Regions from separate parts of the Dactylosporangium sp. NPDC051087 genome, predicted to be linked through region 3. Evidence: riboswitches for the same ligand, from Rfam matches in the RefSeq annotation. Region 3 holds a riboswitch; each other region holds the start of a gene.
The links. A riboswitch is a leader RNA that binds a small molecule or an ion and turns the genes downstream of it on or off. The one in region 3 is predicted to bind cobalamin.
Positions count from the first base shown of each region.

Region 1: another riboswitch for cobalamin. It lies ahead of ACZ6TV_RS52875 (ribonucleoside-diphosphate reductase subunit alpha); the one in region 3 lies ahead of cobN (cobaltochelatase subunit CobN).
Region 2: another riboswitch for cobalamin. It lies ahead of ACZ6TV_RS41640 (VWA domain-containing protein); the one in region 3 lies ahead of cobN (cobaltochelatase subunit CobN).
Region 4: another riboswitch for cobalamin. It lies ahead of metE (5-methyltetrahydropteroyltriglutamate--homocysteine S-methyltransferase); the one in region 3 lies ahead of cobN (cobaltochelatase subunit CobN).

Region 1 covers NZ_JBVJIJ010000055.1:33,339-37,290, forward strand. The annotation lists gene ACZ6TV_RS52860 (DinB family protein) at 1-203, shown strand, start outside; gene ACZ6TV_RS52865 (NUDIX hydrolase) at 207-713, shown strand; gene ACZ6TV_RS52870 (hypothetical protein) at 960-1,550, shown strand; cobalamin riboswitch at 1,611-1,824, shown strand; gene ACZ6TV_RS52875 (ribonucleoside-diphosphate reductase subunit alpha) at 1,956-3,952, shown strand, end outside.
Region 2 covers NZ_JBVJIJ010000028.1:19,092-23,043, forward strand. The annotation lists gene ACZ6TV_RS41640 (VWA domain-containing protein) at 1-1,293, opposite strand, end outside; cobalamin riboswitch at 1,329-1,476, opposite strand; gene ACZ6TV_RS41645 (hypothetical protein) at 1,604-2,464, shown strand; gene ACZ6TV_RS41650 (hypothetical protein) at 2,533-3,318, shown strand; gene ACZ6TV_RS41655 (hypothetical protein) at 3,353-3,763, shown strand; gene ACZ6TV_RS41660 (copper resistance CopC family protein) at 3,824-3,952, opposite strand, start outside.
Region 3 covers NZ_JBVJIJ010000020.1:261,249-265,200, reverse strand. The annotation lists gene cobN (cobaltochelatase subunit CobN) at 1-2,090, opposite strand, end outside; cobalamin riboswitch at 2,130-2,325, opposite strand; gene ACZ6TV_RS34920 (precorrin-3B synthase) at 2,362-3,543, shown strand; gene ACZ6TV_RS34915 (precorrin-8X methylmutase) at 3,629-3,952, shown strand, end outside.
Region 4 covers NZ_JBVJIJ010000055.1:37,855-41,806, reverse strand. The annotation lists partial or broken gene ACZ6TV_RS52890 (transposase) at 1-155, opposite strand, end outside; gene metE (5-methyltetrahydropteroyltriglutamate--homocysteine S-methyltransferase) at 402-2,639, opposite strand; cobalamin riboswitch at 2,748-2,963, opposite strand; gene ACZ6TV_RS52880 (ribonucleotide-diphosphate reductase subunit beta) at 3,074-3,952, opposite strand, start outside.

The DNA of each region.
Region 1 (3,952 bases), on a different contig from region 3:
GCGTCGTGGCGTACTACCTGGAGCAGATCGCGGCGTCCCGGGAGATCTTCGCCGGCGCCGACCTCGACACGCGATGCGCACGGTCGGACCTGGTCGACGAGAACCTGCGCTGGCTGGCGATGCACCTGATCCAGGAGACAGCGCGCCACGCCGGCCATGCCGACATCATCCGCGAGGCCATCGACGGCAGCCGCGGACTCTGAGCAGTGCCGCTGAACCTTCGTGCCTCCGCCCGCGCGATCATCCTCGACGAGGACGACCGCGTCCTGCTCTGTCGATTCGTCTTCCCCCACCCGGCGGTCCCGCACGGAGCACAGGCCGTGTGGGCCGCCCCAGGCGGCGGCATAGAACCAGGTGAGGACGGGCTGTCCGCGCTTCGCCGCGAGCTGCGGGAGGAAACCGGCCTGGTCACCGCCGCCGATCCGCCGCACGTCTGGCATCAGGTGATCGTCAGCGCGGATCACGCGCCGGGCTTCTACGGCGTCGTCAACGACTACTTCCTCGTCCGCACCGACCACTTCGAACCGCAAGGCCAGCTCACCGACGAGCAGCTCGCCGCTGATGAGCACCTCGCCGGCTTTCGATGGTGGCGGCTCGCCGAGATCGCCGGCTACACCGGACCTGACCTGTTCTCGCCCCGTGACCTCGCCACACCGCTGACCGACCTGCTCACCTTCGGGACACCCTCCGCCCCGATCGCCCTCGGCTTATGAAGACCACCGGTCGCTGAAATCCGCGCTGCACCCAGGTCAGCGAACCCTTGCCGGGCAGAGCCAACCGACCCCAGAGCTGCCGATCTCATTGTCTGCCGGCTCGGCCTGCTACCACTAGCGGCTCCTGTTGCGTTTAGGGGTCGTCACGGGAACAGCCCCTGGGTCGGCTGGGGGACTGGATTCACTGCAAGAGGCATTGCGGCAATTGCCCTCGCGCTCGTGGCTGCTGCAACTACGATCGCCCCGATGGACTCCGACCGTGCCGACCGCACGCAAGCCAACTCGGTTGCGCAGGCCGAGTCAGTGCCGCCGTGGCTGCTCAGGGGCGCGCGCCCCGAGGTCGACGCCGCAGTCACGGCACCGATGGCCGTACCCTCGCTGCGCAGCGAGGCGGGCGGTCGTCTCGTCGATCGGGTGACGGCGTTCGCGCAGCGCATCGCGCCGACCGGCAGCAAGCGTCTCTCGGCAGAGCAGTACCCGGACCTCCAGGCCGCAACGGCGAAGTTCGGCACCGGGGCTGTGCAGCTCACCGTCACCGTGCAGCAACTCCAGACGCCGATCTACCTCACGGACCTCACGCTGGGATTCCCGGAGGATGTCTACCAGGAGTGGCCGAACGGCGTGCAGGTCGTGACGGTGCGCCACGCAATGCCGGACACGTTCCAACTCATCGCGGTACGAGGCAAGGGCGTGCAGCTCACGGTGTCCGTCACCGCAAGGACGCCGAGCGAGCAGAAGCCTGACCTGCTGGCCCCGTGGGCCGGCGCAGAGCAGTTCGTCCAGCGCTTCAGGGACGTCGCGAGCGACACGGCCATCGACGCCTTCGCCGCGGCGTAGTGGTGCAGGCGACACGCCGCTACACCATCTGGTGTTGCGCATTCAGCACCGCACCCATATATGGTGTTCCCTGCAGCTGGTTCGGCCGCTCTTCGGGGCGGTCGTGGCAACAGGGAACCCGGTGTGAATCCGGGACTGCCCCGCAGCGGTAAGTGGGAACGACCGCCGTCAACGAAGCACTGGACCGCGAGGTCTGGGAAGCGACGGCCAGTAGGTGGCGCCGGAAGGCGTCGCGCCCGCGAGTCCGAAGACCTGCCAGCGCACCGCACGCCGTCCGGTGTGCGGTGGTCGGATGCCGCGCGGGACGGCTGACGCCATCGCCGGGTGCGCCTCGCGTGCGCCTTTCTGTGGCGGCTTTCCCCTGCGCTCGTCCGACGTCGTCGGAGTTCGTGACGAGGGGGACACATGACGGTGACGCAGGACCAGGCCGGTCAGCGGGCGCCTGAGCAGCGGCGGCACGCGATGCAGGTGCGCAAACGCAACGGCGACCTGGAGCCGGTCGACGTCAACAAGATCGTGAAGGCGGTCGAGCGGTGGGTCGCCGACCTCGACGAGGTCGACCCGCTGCGCGTGGCGACGAAGACGATCAGCGGCCTGTACGACGGTGCGACGACGGCCGAGCTGGACAAGCTGTCGATCCAGACCGCGGCCGAGCTGATCGGTGAGGAGCCGCAGTACTCGCGGCTCGCCGCCCGGCTCCTGGCCGCGTACGTCGACAAGGAGGTCCGCGGCCAGGGCGTCGCCAGCTTCAGCCAAGCGGTCCGGTACGCGCACCAGCAGGGCCTGATCAGCGACGCCACCGCGGCGTTCGTGGCCCGTAACGCCCGTAAGCTCGACGACGCCGTCGACCTGGACGGGGACCTGCGGTTCGAGTACTTCGGGCTGCGGACGGTCGCCGACCGGTACCTGCTGCGCCATCCGCAGACGCGGCTGGTGGTGGAGACGCCGCAGTACTGGCTGCTGCGCGTCGCCTGCGGGCTGTCCACGACGCCGGCCGAGGCGATCGGCTTCTACCGGCTCATGTCGTCCCTCGCGTACCTGCCGAGCTCGCCGACGCTGTTCAACTCCGGCACCGCGCACACCCAGATGTCGTCCTGCTTCCTGGTCGACTCGCCCCGCGACGAGCTGGACTCGATCTACGAGCGGTACCACCAGGTCGCGAAGCTGTCGAAGTTCTCCGGCGGGATCGGCATCTCCTGGACGCGGGTCCGCGGCCGGGGCGCGCTCATCCGCGGCACCAACGGCAGGTCCAACGGGATCGTGCCGTTCCTGAAGACGCTCGACGCCGGGGTCGCCGCCGTGAACCAGGGCGGCCGGCGCAAGGGCGCCGCGTGCGTGTACCTGGAGCCGTGGCATCCGGACATCGAGGAGTTCCTGGAGCTGCGGGACAACACCGGCGAGGAGTCCCGGCGCACCCACAACCTCAACCTGGCCAACTGGATTCCGGACGAGTTCATGCGCCGGGTCGAGGCCGACGCCGACTGGTCGCTCATCGACCCGTCCGACGCGCCCGAGCTGCCGGACCTGTTCGGTGCGGAGTTCGACGAGGCGTACCGGGCGGCGGAGAAGCACGCCGTGAAGACCGTCAAGGCCCGTGACCTGTACGGCCGGATGATGCGCACCCTCGCGCAGACCGGCAACGGGTGGATGACGTTCAAGGACCGCTCCAACGCGCTGTCCAACCAGACCGGGACGCCCGGCAACACCATCCACCTGTCGAACCTGTGCACGGAGATCCTCGAGGTCAACAGCGACGACGAGACCGCCGTGTGCAACCTCGGCTCGATCAACCTCGGCGCGCACCTCACCACCGACAGCGCCGACGGCGTGGACTGGGACAAGCTGCGCGCCACCGTCCGCACCGCCGTGGTGTTCCTCGACCGGGTCATCGACATCAACTACTACCCGTCGGCGCAGGCCGCCGCGTCGAACCCGCGCTGGCGACCCGTCGGGCTCGGGCTGATGGGCCTGCAGGACGCGTTCTTCACGCTGCGGTTGCCGTTCGACTCACCCGCCGCCCGCGAGCTGTCCACCCGCGTGCAGGAGGAGATCTACCTCACCGCCCTCGAAGCATCGGCGGACCTGGCGGAGCGGTTCGGGCCGCACCCCGCGTACGCCGAGACCCGCGCCGCCGGCGGCGAACTGCATCCCGACCTGTGGGGCGCACCCACCAGCGGTGCGCGCTGGGCCGCGCTCCGCACGAAGGTCGCGGCCACCGGGCTGCGCAACTCGCTGCTCGTCGCGATCGCGCCGACGGCGACGATCGCGTCGATCGCCGGCTGCTACGAGTGCATCGAGCCGCAGGTGTCCAACCTGTTCAAACGCGAAACCATGTCCGGGGAGTTCCTGCAGATCAACACGTACCTGGTCCGCGAGCTGAAGGCGCGCGGGCTGTGGACGAC
Region 2 (3,952 bases), on a different contig from region 3:
CTGCCCGGACGACCCGGTGTCGCCCTGTTCCGGCGCGGCGGTGTCGTCCGATCCAGACGTATCCGAAATGTCGGGCGAGGTGGAGGTGCCTGAAGAGGGGCGGGACGGAGGCCGGTCGGCGCCCCCGGAGGGTTGGGACGGAGGCCGGCCGTCGCCTTCTCCGGCGGACAGATCCGGAGTGTCGGAAATATCGGGCGACGGGTCGTCCGGCCCAGGGGGTGGATCCCGCGGGGGCGGGCCACCGGCGTCGGGATCCTCGTCGGGATCGTCGTCGGGGCCGTTGAGCTCCTGGTCGAGGATCTCCTCGAGGCGTTCCTGGTCGGCGCCCGGCGGGTCGAGCGGGTCGCGGCGGCGGCGGTGCGGGAGGGCGAGCCTCGCCGCGTCGCGCAGGTCGTCCTTCGTCACGACCGTCCGGCCGTGCCAGGCGGCCAGGGCCACCGCGGTGCGGGCCACGACGATGTCGGCGCGCAGGCCGTCCACCCGGTACGCCAGGCAGATCCGCGCGATCCGGTCCAGCTGCCGGTCGGGCAGCGTCACCGCCGGCAGCGCCCGCCGCGCCTCGGCGATCCGGGCGGCGAGGGCCGCGTCCTCCTCCGTGTAGCGCGCCGCGAAGGTGTCGGGGTCCAGTTCGTACGCCAGCCGCCGCCGCACGACCTCGGCCCTGGGCGCCGCCGTGGCGGGCGCGGCGACGCCGACGACCAGGCCGAACCGGTCGACGAGCTGCGGGCGTGGCTCGCCCTCCTCCGGGTTCATGGTGCCGACGAGGAGGAAGCGGGCGGCGTGCTTGACGGAGACGCCGTCGCGCTCGACGTGGGCGCGGCCCATCGCGGCCGCGTCGAGGAGCAGGTCGACGAGGTGGTCGGGCAGGAGGTTGACCTCGTCGACGTAGAGGACACCGCGGTGCGCGGCGGCGAGCAGGCCCGGCTCATAGGCCTTGACCCCGTCGCCGAGGGCGCGCTGCAGGTCGAGGGTGCCGACGACCCGGTCCTCGGTGGCGCCGACGGGCAGCTCGACCAGCGCGGACCGGCGCCGGGCGGCGGGCGCGTCCAGGGAGTGCGGGCCGTCCGGGCAGGACCGGTCGGGGGCGGCGGGGTCGCAGGCGAAGCGGCAGCCGGCGACGACGTCGACCTCGGGAAGCAGCGTGGCCAGCCCCCGCACGACGGTCGACTTGGCGGTGCCCTTCTCGCCCCGGACGAGGACCCCGCCGATCGCCGGGGACACGGCCGTGAGCAGCAGGGCGAGGCGCAGGTCTGGCAGGCCGACCACGGCCGAGAACGGATACGGCGACGTCACGGGCACATCCTTATCGAGCGGGTCCGCGCCCGCTGGGTCAACAAGCACGAGCGGCTGGAGTGTCTGACTTCCCGGGTCGCCGCCGTGGCCCGTGTGCTGGACGGAGGCTCCCCGGTCACAGTGGCGGGACCGTCCCAGACTCGCACTGGGTTCCTCCCTGTGGCCGCTCGGGGTTCATCGTGTCCCACGGCTCCCAGTGACGTCAACGTGACCCAAATCCTTCGGGCCGGGCACGACCGGCCGAACAGATGACGTGTGGGCGGGCTCAGCGCACCGGGCGCCGGCGGACCCGCGCCGCGTCCTGGCACGCGTGCGCGGCGTCGCGGACACCGTCCTGGGGCCCGTCCTGGGTGTCGTCCTGGCCCTTGGTCTGCTGGTGGCGTCGGTACACCGGACGCTGCCGCCGCTCGCACCGGAGACCAGCGTCGCCCCGCCCGGCACCAGGGCCATGTGGCTGTGGGACCGGGCGCCGCCGGAGACCGTCGTGGCCTGGGCGAACGCCCACTCGGTGTCGACGATCTTCGCGTACTACGACCCGCGCGCCGACGTCACGGAGCTGACCCGGCTCCGCGCGCTGTGCGACGACGCCGGGATCACGCTCGACGCGCTCGGCGGCGAGCCGGACTGGACGACGGACCACGCGACCGCGCTCGCGTGGGCCCGCGCCGCCGCCGCGACCGGACTGTTCCGGGGGCTGCACGTCGACGTCGAGCCCTACCTGCTGCCCACGTGGCAGCAGGAGCAGGCGGTGCTCGTGCCGCAGCTGCTGCGGCTGCTCGACGAGCTGGCGCAGGTCGGGCCGCCCCTCGAGCTGGACGTGCCGTTCTGGCTGCCCACCGTGCAGGTCGGCGGGGAGAACCTGGCCGACGCCGTGCTCGCCCGGGTCGACGGCGTCACGGTGATGAGCTACCGCAACACCGCCACCGGCGGCAACTCCATGCTCGGCGTCGCCGACGACCTGCTGCGCCGCGCCGGGGAGGCGGCGAAACCGGCCCGGCTCGGCGCGGAGACGCAGGCGCTCGGCGACTGCGCCTACTGCACCTTCCACGGCGGCACCGACAGCGCCATGCGGGCCACGCTCAGCGACGTCGACCGTGCGGCGCAGCGCTACGCCGCGTTCGAGGGAATCGCGGTGCACCAGTACGACACCTGGATAGCGCTCACCGGCTAGCTCAACACGCTCCCCGAGCCGCCGATCAGGCAGACGTCACCAAGTCCCGACAGAGAAGGACCTCTCCGATGCGCCGTTCAGCCTCCATCGCTCTCGCCTGCGCCGCCGGTGCGGCCGCCATCCTGCCCGCCGCCGCGCCGGCCAGCGCCGCGACCCCCGGCCTCGGGCTGACCATCCCGCTGCTCGCGCCGATGGTGCTGGGTCAGACGGGCTGGGTGAGCACCCTGTGGGGCGCGGCGGCCGACATCTGCAACGTCAAGGTCACCGCCTCGGGGCCCGGCGTCTCCGTCAACTACCCCACGAACACGAAGACCTACTCGTCGCTGTCGAAGGGCGACTCGCTCTCGGCCGGCAGCGTCGACTACGCGGCGTTCAACATCACCGTCACCTCGAACACGCTGGTCTCGCTCACGCCGATCACGCTGAACTACACGTACACCGAGAAGACCGCCGGCGCGACGACCTGCGTCGGCACCGCCCGCACCGGCAGCTCCACCGCGACCCTGCCGATCGTCCTGGTCAGCGGCGACGGCGTCGTCCAGAAGACCAGCACGGTGACCGTGCCGAAGAAGACCCCGGTGTGGAGCCAGCTGGTGTTCCAGGCCCGCCGCGGCGGCGTCGACGACCTGAAGATCACCGTCTCCGGCGGCCCCGCCGGGCTGGGCGTCAGCTACCCCGCCGACCGGACCTACACGCAGCTCAACGACGCGGCCGGCCTGCCCGTCGGCGCCGACGACTACGCGTCGGTGAAGTTCGACGCCACGAACGTCGCCGCCGGCACCTACACGCTCACCGTGAAGCTCAACTACGGCACCACCGTCGACACCAACCCGCTGACGCTCGTCGTCGCATAGCCACCTCCTCCTCGCGCAAGGAAAGGGCCTCGTCATGATCCGCTCCAGAGCGCTGCTCACGCTCGCCGTCCTTGCCGTCACGGGCGGTCTGACCGCCGGCTGCGGTGACGAGTCGGCGAACACCCCGGCCAAGATCTCCGCCCCGTCCGGGCCGACGACCACGGCGGCGGCCAGCCCGGCCGTCAGCGAACCGTTGACACCCGAACGGATGGACACGATCTACGTGGACACGACGGCCGCACACCTGTGCGCGGTCCAGTCGAGGGTCTACACCGACCCGGGCGCCATGGCCGACGCGTACGCCAGCAAGCCCATCTACAGCGGGCTGACGGACGCGCAGATCGAGCAGTACCAGAAGCGGATCATCAGCGACAAGGACTTCGCCGGCCGGCTCACCGAGCAGATCCAGAAGACCTGCGGAGCCAGCCCTGCCCCCACCAGGTGACGCACGACCGCGACGGCCGTCCTCCTACCGGAGGGCGGCCTCGCGGCGCTTCTGCTCCGGTTACCGGAGGGCGGCTTTGCGGCGCTTCTTCTCCGGCTGCACCGGGGCCCGCCTCGCGGCGAGCCACACCATGGCGCCGACACCCGCGATGAGCAGGCCGGGGATCAGCCAGTCGGTGAGCACGAACGG
Region 3 (3,952 bases):
CCCTCCGCCAGCCCGAGCGCCTCACGCAGGCCGGGCAGCGCGACCGCGCCGCCCCACAGCTGCCGGGCCCGCAGCATCGCCAGGACCAGGTCGACGCGCGCCTCACCGGACGGCGCCACGCCCAGGACGTGCAGGCCGTCGCGGATCTGCACGTCCTTGATCTCGCACAGCCACCCGTCGATGTGCAGGATCAGCTCGTCGAACCCGTCGTCGCCGGGCCGGTCGGCCAGGCCGAGGTCGTGGTCGAGCCGGGCGGCCTGCAGCAACGTCCAGATCTGGCCGCGGATCGCGGGCAGCTTCGCCGGGTCGAGCGCGGCGATCGTCGAGTGCTCGTCGAGGAGCTGCTCGAGGCGGGCGATGTCACCGTAGGACTCGGCGCGCGCCATCGGCGGGATCAGGTGGTCGACCAGGGTGGCGTGCGCGCGGCGCTTCGCCTGGGTGCCCTCGCCCGGGTCGTTGACCAGGAACGGGTAGATCAGCGGCAGGTTGCCCAGGGCCGCGTCGGCGCCGCAGGACGCGGACATGCCGACGGTCTTGCCGGGCAGCCATTCGAGGTTGCCGTGCTTGCCGACGTGCACGACGGCGTGGGCGCCGAACTCGTCGGCGAGCCACCGGTAGGCGGCCAGGTAGTGGTGGCTCGGCGGCAGGTCGGGGTCGTGGTAGATCGCTACGGGGTTCTCCCCGAAGCCGCGCGGCGGCTGCACCATGACCACGACGTTGCCCTCGCGCAGCGCGGCGAGGACGATCTCGCCGGCGGGGTCGCGGGACGTGTCGACGAACAGCTCACCGGGCGCCGGGCCCCAGTGCCGCTCCATCTCCTCGCGCAGGTCGTCCGGCAGGGTCCGGAACCAGGTCCGGTACCGCTCGGCGGAGATGCGGACGGGGTTGCCGCGCAGCTGCTCCTCGGTGAGCCAGTCGACGTCCTGCCCACCGGCGGCGATGAGCGTGTGCATCAGCGCGTCGCCGTCCTTCGGGAACCCGTCCGCGCCCACATACCCCTGGGCGTGCATGGCGTCGAGGAGCCGCACCACGCTCGCGGGCGTGTCGAGGCCGACGGCGTTGCCGATGCGGGCGTGCTTCGTCGGATACGCGCTGAGCATCAGCACGATCCTGCGGTCGGCGGGGGCGAGGTGGCGCAGCCGGGCGTGCCCGACCGCGATCCCGGCGACCCGCCCGGCCCGCTCCCGGTCGGCGACGTAGACGGTGAGCCCGTCGGCGTCGATCTCCTTGAACGAGAACGGCACCGTGATGATCCGGCCGTCGAACTCGGGGATCGCGACCTGCGTGGCCGTGTCCAGCGGCGACAGCCCGTCGTCGTTGGCGTCCCAGGTGTCGCGGGAGCTGGTCAGGCACAGGCCCTGCAGGATCGGCACGTCGAGCGCGGCGAGGGCGCCGACGTCCCACGCCTCCTCCTCGCCGCCGGCCTGCGCGTCCGCGGGGCGGGTGCCGCCCGCGGCGAGGACGGTGACGACCAGCGCGTCGGCCTGCCGCAGCGTGTCGAGCAGCTCCGCCGGGGCGGACCGCAGCGAGGAGGCGAACACGGGCAGCGGCCGCCCGCCGGCGTCCTGCACCGCCTCGCACAGCGTCTCCACGAACGCGGTGTTGCCGGCGAGGTGGTGCGCCCGGTAGTAGATGATCCCGACCGTCGGCCCCTCGGCCGTGCTCTCCCTCGGCAGGAGACCCCAGGTGGGCGTGGTCGCCGGCGGGGCGAAGCCGTGACCGGTGAGCAGGACGGTGTCGGACAGGAAGTGGTGCAGCTCGGCCAGGTTGGCCGGGCCGCCCTCGGTGAAGTAGGCGTGCGCCTCGGCCGCGACGCCGGCGGGCACGGTGGAGTGCCGCATCAGCTCCGCGTCGGGCAGCGCCTCGCCGCCGAGCAGGACCACCGGCGCCGGCAGCCGCAGCAGCGTGTCGAAGCCCTCCTGCCAGTCCCGGTAGCCGCCCAGGAACCGCACGACGACCAGGTCCGCGCCCTCGGCGAGGGCGGGCAGGTCCTCCACCGCGGTGCGGGACGGGTTGGCCAGCCGGAAGTCCGCGCCGCTCGCACGGGCGCTGAGCAGGTCGGTGTCGGACGTCGACAACAGCAGGATCACGCCGGGGTCCTCCCTCGGGGTCCGCGCCCCAAGTCGGTCGGGAAAGGTCCGGCGGCGGAGAGTCTCCTGGCTCCCGGATCGGCGCTCGTCCCCGCGCCTTCCCAGGCTCGCGCCCAGTGGCCTCCGTCGGAAACTCGCTCCCCGGTCACAGTGGCGGGACCGCGCCGGACTCTCACCGGCTTCCTCCACACGTCGCCGTTACAGCACCGCCAACTCTGCCGGTCGGCGCAGACTTGAGTCAAGCGAAGCGCTGCGCAGTAGTATCCGGCGCGTGCAGGCTGCCAGCGGACGCGACGCCCCGGACCGGTGCCCCGGCGCCGTGCAGGTCCACCCGGCGGCCGACGGTGGCCTCGCCCGCGTCCGGCTGCCCGGCGGGCGGCTGCCCGTCGAGGGCCTGGCCGTGCTCCGGGCCGCCGCCGCCGACCTCGGCGACCCCGCGCTGGAGCTCACCTCCCGGGGGAACGTGCAGGTCAGGGCGCTGCGGCCGGGCGCGGAGCTGGAGCTCGCCGCGCGGCTGTCGCAGGCGGGGCTCCTGCCGTCGGACACCCACGAGCGGGTGCGCAACATCATCGCCAGCCCGCTCAGCGGCCGCGACGGCGCCGGGCTCGTGGACGTGCGGCCGGTGGTGGCCGCGTTCGACGCCGGCCTGTGCGCCGACCCGTCCCTCGCCGCGCTGCCGGGCCGCTTCCTGGCGACGCTCGACGACGGCCGCGGCGACGTGTCCCCGCTCGGCGGCGACGTCGGCCTCCACGGCGACCGCCTCCTGCTCGCCGGCACCCCCACCACGGCCGCGGCCCGGACCCGCGGTGGCCCGGCCGGCCAGGCCGCGGCCCGGACCTGGGACGATCCCGCCGGGCTGCTGCTCGCGGCGGCCCGGGCGTTCCTGGCGGAGCGCGCCGCGCAGGGCGGCACCGCGTGGCGCCTGGCGGAGCTGACCGACGGCCCGGCCCGGGTCGCGGCCCGGCTGGACGCCACCGTCGAGCCGGGCGCCGGTCGCCACGACGGCGGCGCCGGGCCGGTCGTCGGCCGGACACCGCAGGCCGGTGGACAGGTCGCGCTGACGGTGGTCGTACCACTCGGGCTGCTGACGCAGGAGCAGTCGGCGGCACTCGTCGCGGCCTCGCCGGGAGAGATCATCGTCACGCCGTGGCGGACCGTCGTGGTGCCCGACGTGCCGGTCGATGAAGCTGGAGCGGTCGAGACCCTGCTGACGGCGGCCGGGCTGGTCACCGACCCCGCCTCGCCATGGGTCGGGGTCACCGCGTGCGCCGGCCGCCCGGGCTGCGCCAAGGCCCTCGCCGACGTGCGGGCCGACGCCCGGGCCGCCGTCGCGGGTGGCCTCGACCACGCGCTGCCGGTGCACTGGATCGGCTGCGAACGGCGCTGCGGCGCACCGAAGGGAAGGCACGTGGAGATGCTCGCGACCGCCGACGGCTACCAGGTCGTGTCGTGACCGGCCCGGAGCGCAGCGGAGTGGCTGGTCACCATGGGTGCAGTCTCGGGGCGCGGCGGCGCCGGAGCGCAGCGGAGGTGACGTCGTGACCGCTTACGACTACGTGAAGGACGGTGCGGAGATCTACCGGCGGTCGTTCGCGACGATCCGCGCCGAGGCCGACCTGTCCGGGCTGCCCGCCGACGTCGCCCAGGTCACCGTCCGCATGATCCACGCGTGCGGGATGGTCGACCTGGCCGCCGACGTGGGGCACGGCGGCGACGTGGTGCGGCTCGCGCGCGCCGCCCTCCGCGACGGTGCCCCCGTCCTCTGCGACGCCGAGATGGTCGCCTCCGGCGTCACCCGCGCCCGGCTGCCCCGCGACAACGAGGTCCTGTGCACGCTGCGCGACCCGCGCGTCCCCGCCCTC
Region 4 (3,952 bases), on a different contig from region 3:
TCGAAACCGCGGTGGTTGGTCTTGTGTCCGTGCCGGGCCTCGGGGTCGACGGTGGAGATGACCCGGTCCGTGGCCACCCGCTGGGCGATCCGCAGCGTGCCGTCCGGTCCGGTCTCCAGGTCCTGACCCAGAATGGTGGCGAGCAGCCGCATCGCCTGAGCGACCGGAGAGCCGCCACCATCGAACGCCGGCGAAGTGCTCATCAGCGGCGAGCTGGTCGTCGGTGGACACAGCGTGGACGCGTAGATGACGCTACCGGCAGCCGTACTCAGCTGCTGCCACCCGCACTGCTCGTAGAACGCGACCGTCTCAAGGACCGCAGCCGGTCCGACGTGTGATCTCGTGCGTGGACGGTGCGGGCGGGCGCCGCGACGTGGGGCGCCCGCCCTGAATGCGGGTCGTTAGTTGCCGCGTACTTCGGCGGCGGCTGCGACGAGGTGCCGCAGTGATGCCTCGACCTCGGGGTAGTCGCGGGTCTTCAGCCCGCAGTCGGGATTGACCCACAGGCGGTGGGCCGGGACCCCGGCGGCGGCGAGGCGCACCGAGGAGGTGACCTCGTCGTGGGACGGGACGCGTGGAGAGTGGATGTCCCAGACGCCGGGGCCGACGCCGCGGCTGTAACCGATGGCGGCGAGGTCGTCGAGGACCTCCATCTTGGAGCGGGACGCCTCGATGCTGGTGACGTCGGCGTCCAGCGCGTCGATGGCGGTGATGACCTCACCGAACTCGGAGTAGCACAGGTGCGTGTGGATCTGCGTGCCGTCGTCGACGCCGCTGGTCGCGAGACGGAACGAGCCGACGGCCCAGTCGAGGTACGCCTTCTGGTCCGCCTTGCGCAGCGGCAGCGTCTCCCGCAGAGCGGGCTCGTCGACCTGGATGACGGTGATCCCGGCGGCTTCGAGGTCGAGGCATTCGTCGCGCAGGGCGAGGGCGACCTGGTCGGCGGTGTCGGCGAGGGGCTGGTCGGTGCGCACGAACGACCAGGCGAGGATCGTGACCGGGCCGGTGAGCATGCCCTTGACCGGTTTCGGCGTGAGTGACTGCGCGTAGGTGGACCACTCGACGGTCATCGGTGCCTTGCGGGCCACGTCGCCGTGGATGATCGGTGGGCGGACGCAGCGGGACCCGTACGACTGGACCCAGCCGTGGTCGGTGGCGGCGAACCCGGACAGTTGCTCGCCGAAGTACTGGACCATGTCGTTGCGTTCTGGTTCGCCGTGCACGAGGACGTCGAGGCCGAGGTTTTCCTGCAGGCGGATGACGTGCTGGACCTCGTCGCGCATCCGGTCGGCGTAGCCGGCGGCATCCAGGGTGCCGGCGCGCAGTTCGGCGCGGGCTTTGCGCAGGTCGGCGGTCTGCGGGAACGACCCGATCGTGGTGGTCGGCAGGTCCGGCAGCCGCAGCCGTTCCTGCTGGACCCGGGCCCGGACGGCGTACGGGCCGCGGCGCCGGTCCGCCGGGGTGAGGGCAGCGAGGCGGTCGCGGACGGATGCGTTGTGCCAGTCGGCCGGGATCGGCGGTAGCGGTGCCGGCAGGTGGGCGGTGCCGTCGCGGACCGCCCTGCCGAGCAGGACGACCTCGTCGACCTTCTGCCGGGCGAACGCGAGCCGTTCGTGCAGCGAAGGGTCGAGCCGGGTCTCGACGGACAGGTCGACCGGCACGTGCAGCAGCGAGCACGACGTGGACACGGCGACGTGGTCGGCCAGGGCGGAGACGATAGCGCCTCGGACTGCGGCGGTACGGAGGTCGGTGCGCCAGATGTTGTGACCGTCGACCAGTCCGGCGACGATCGTCTTGCCGACCAGAGGCCCTGACGCGGCGAGGCGTTGAAGGTCACCGGGGCCGGCGACAAGGTCCAGACCGATCGCCTCGACAGGGGTGCTCAGCAGCGCCGGAAGGGCGTCGCCGAGTTCGCCGAAGTAGGTGGCCACGAAGAGCTGCGGCCGATCGGTCAACGAACCGAGGCGGGCGTAGGCGCGGCGCAGCCCGTCGATCTCCGCCGGGGTACGGTCCGCCACATACGCAGGCTCGTCCAGCTGCACCCATCGCACGCCGGTCGAGGCCAGGACGGCGAGGATCTGTGCGTACACCTCGACGAGGTCGTCGAGGCGGGCGAACGGGTCGGCACCCTTCGCCAGAAGCAGGAACGTGGCCGGGCCGACGAAGACCGGGCGGGTGGCGATGCCGAGGGCGCCGGCCTCCGCGACCTCGCCGAGGGCCTTGACCGGGTTGGCCTCGAACACGGTGTCCGCGTCGATCTCCGGCACCAGGTAGTGGTAGTTGGTGTCGAACCACTTGGTCAGTTCCAGCGCCGGTTCGGCGTCGACACCCCTGGCCATCGCGAAGTACGTGTCCAGGTCGGACAGGCCGAGCCGGGTGAACCGGGCCGGGATCGCGCCGACGGCGACGGCGGTGTCCAGGACGTGGTCGTAGTAGGAGAACGTGTTGGACGGGATCGCGTCCAGCCGGGCGTTGCGCAGGGTCTGCCACACCTCCGCGCGCAGCCCTGCCGCGGTCTCGTCCAGGGTCGCCGCGTCGATGCGACCCGCCCAATATGCCTCGACGGCCTTCTTCAGTTCCCGGTTCCCGCCGATGCGCGGATAGCCCAGGACGGTGCTCTGCCCGAATGCGGTGCTCACCACAGGGATTCCTTCCCTCGAAGTCGCGGCGACGTTCGGGAAGGGGAAGACAGGGCACACCCGGCTTCCGCCCTGACCCTCCCGAGGGGTCGCCGGCGGCGCACACCGGCGGTGTACGCAGTGCGGGCAGGTCTTCGGACTCGCGGGCGCGGCACCGACAGGTGCCTCCTACTGGCCGTCGCTTCCCAGACCTCGCGGTCCAGTGCTTTGTTGACGGCGGTCGTTCCCACTCACCGCTGCGGGGCAGTCCCGGTCTTGCACCGGGTTCCCTCTTACGACGCCCCGTCCTTGCGAACGAGGCGAACCAGCACTGCCGGCCATCGTACGGGTGCCCGGCGGCGTGCGGGACCGGGGCATCCAAGATCGTCCGGCCGCGACATGGTCGCTGCTGTCCTGCACGGTGGTGCCGGACAGGACAGCAGCGCACCCGCGGCTCAGAAGTCGTCGTCGAAGGTGACCGTGCCCGTCACGCCCACCTGGTACGCCGACACCCGGCGTTCGAAGAAGTTCGACAGTTCCTGGACGTCCTGCAGTTCCATGAACGCGAACGGGTTGCGGCTGCCGTACAGCGGCGCGATGCCGAGCGTGGCGAGCCGCCGGTCGGCGACGTGCTGCAGGTATTCGCGCATGTCGGCGAGGGACATGCCGGACACGCCCTGCTCCAGGAGGTCCGCGGCGAACTGCACCTCGCACTCGACCGCCTCGGACAGCATCTGCCGTACCTGAGCTTCCAGCTGCGGGTCGAACAGGTCCGGTTCTTCCGCCCGTACGGTGTCCACGACGTCGAACGCGAATGCCATGTGCATCGACTCGTCGCGGAACACCCAGTTGGTGCCCGAGGCGAGGCCGTGCAGCAGCCCGCGGGAACGCAGGTAGTAGACGTAGGCGAAGGCGCCGTAGAAGAACAGGCCCTCGATGCAGGCGGCGAAGCAGATCAGGTTGAGCAGGAACGCCCGCCGGTCGTCCTTGCTGCGAAGCTCCTTCAGCTCGCCGAGTGAGTCGATCCAGCGGAAACAGAACTCCGCCTTGCGCGCGATCGACGGGATGTTCTCCACCGCGGCGAACGCCTCGAACCGCTCGGTCTCGTCGGAGACGTACGTGTCGAGCAGGTTCAGGTAGAACTGGACGTGCACGGCCTCCTCGAACAGCTGCCGGGAGAGGTAGAGCCGTCCTTCGGGGCTGTTGATGTGCTGGTACAGGTTGAGCACGAGGTTGTTCGCGACGATGGTGTCGCCGGTGGCGAAGAACGCGACCAGCCGCGACACGAGGTGCCGCTCTGCCGCCGACAGCTTGGACAGGTCGGCGAGGTCGCT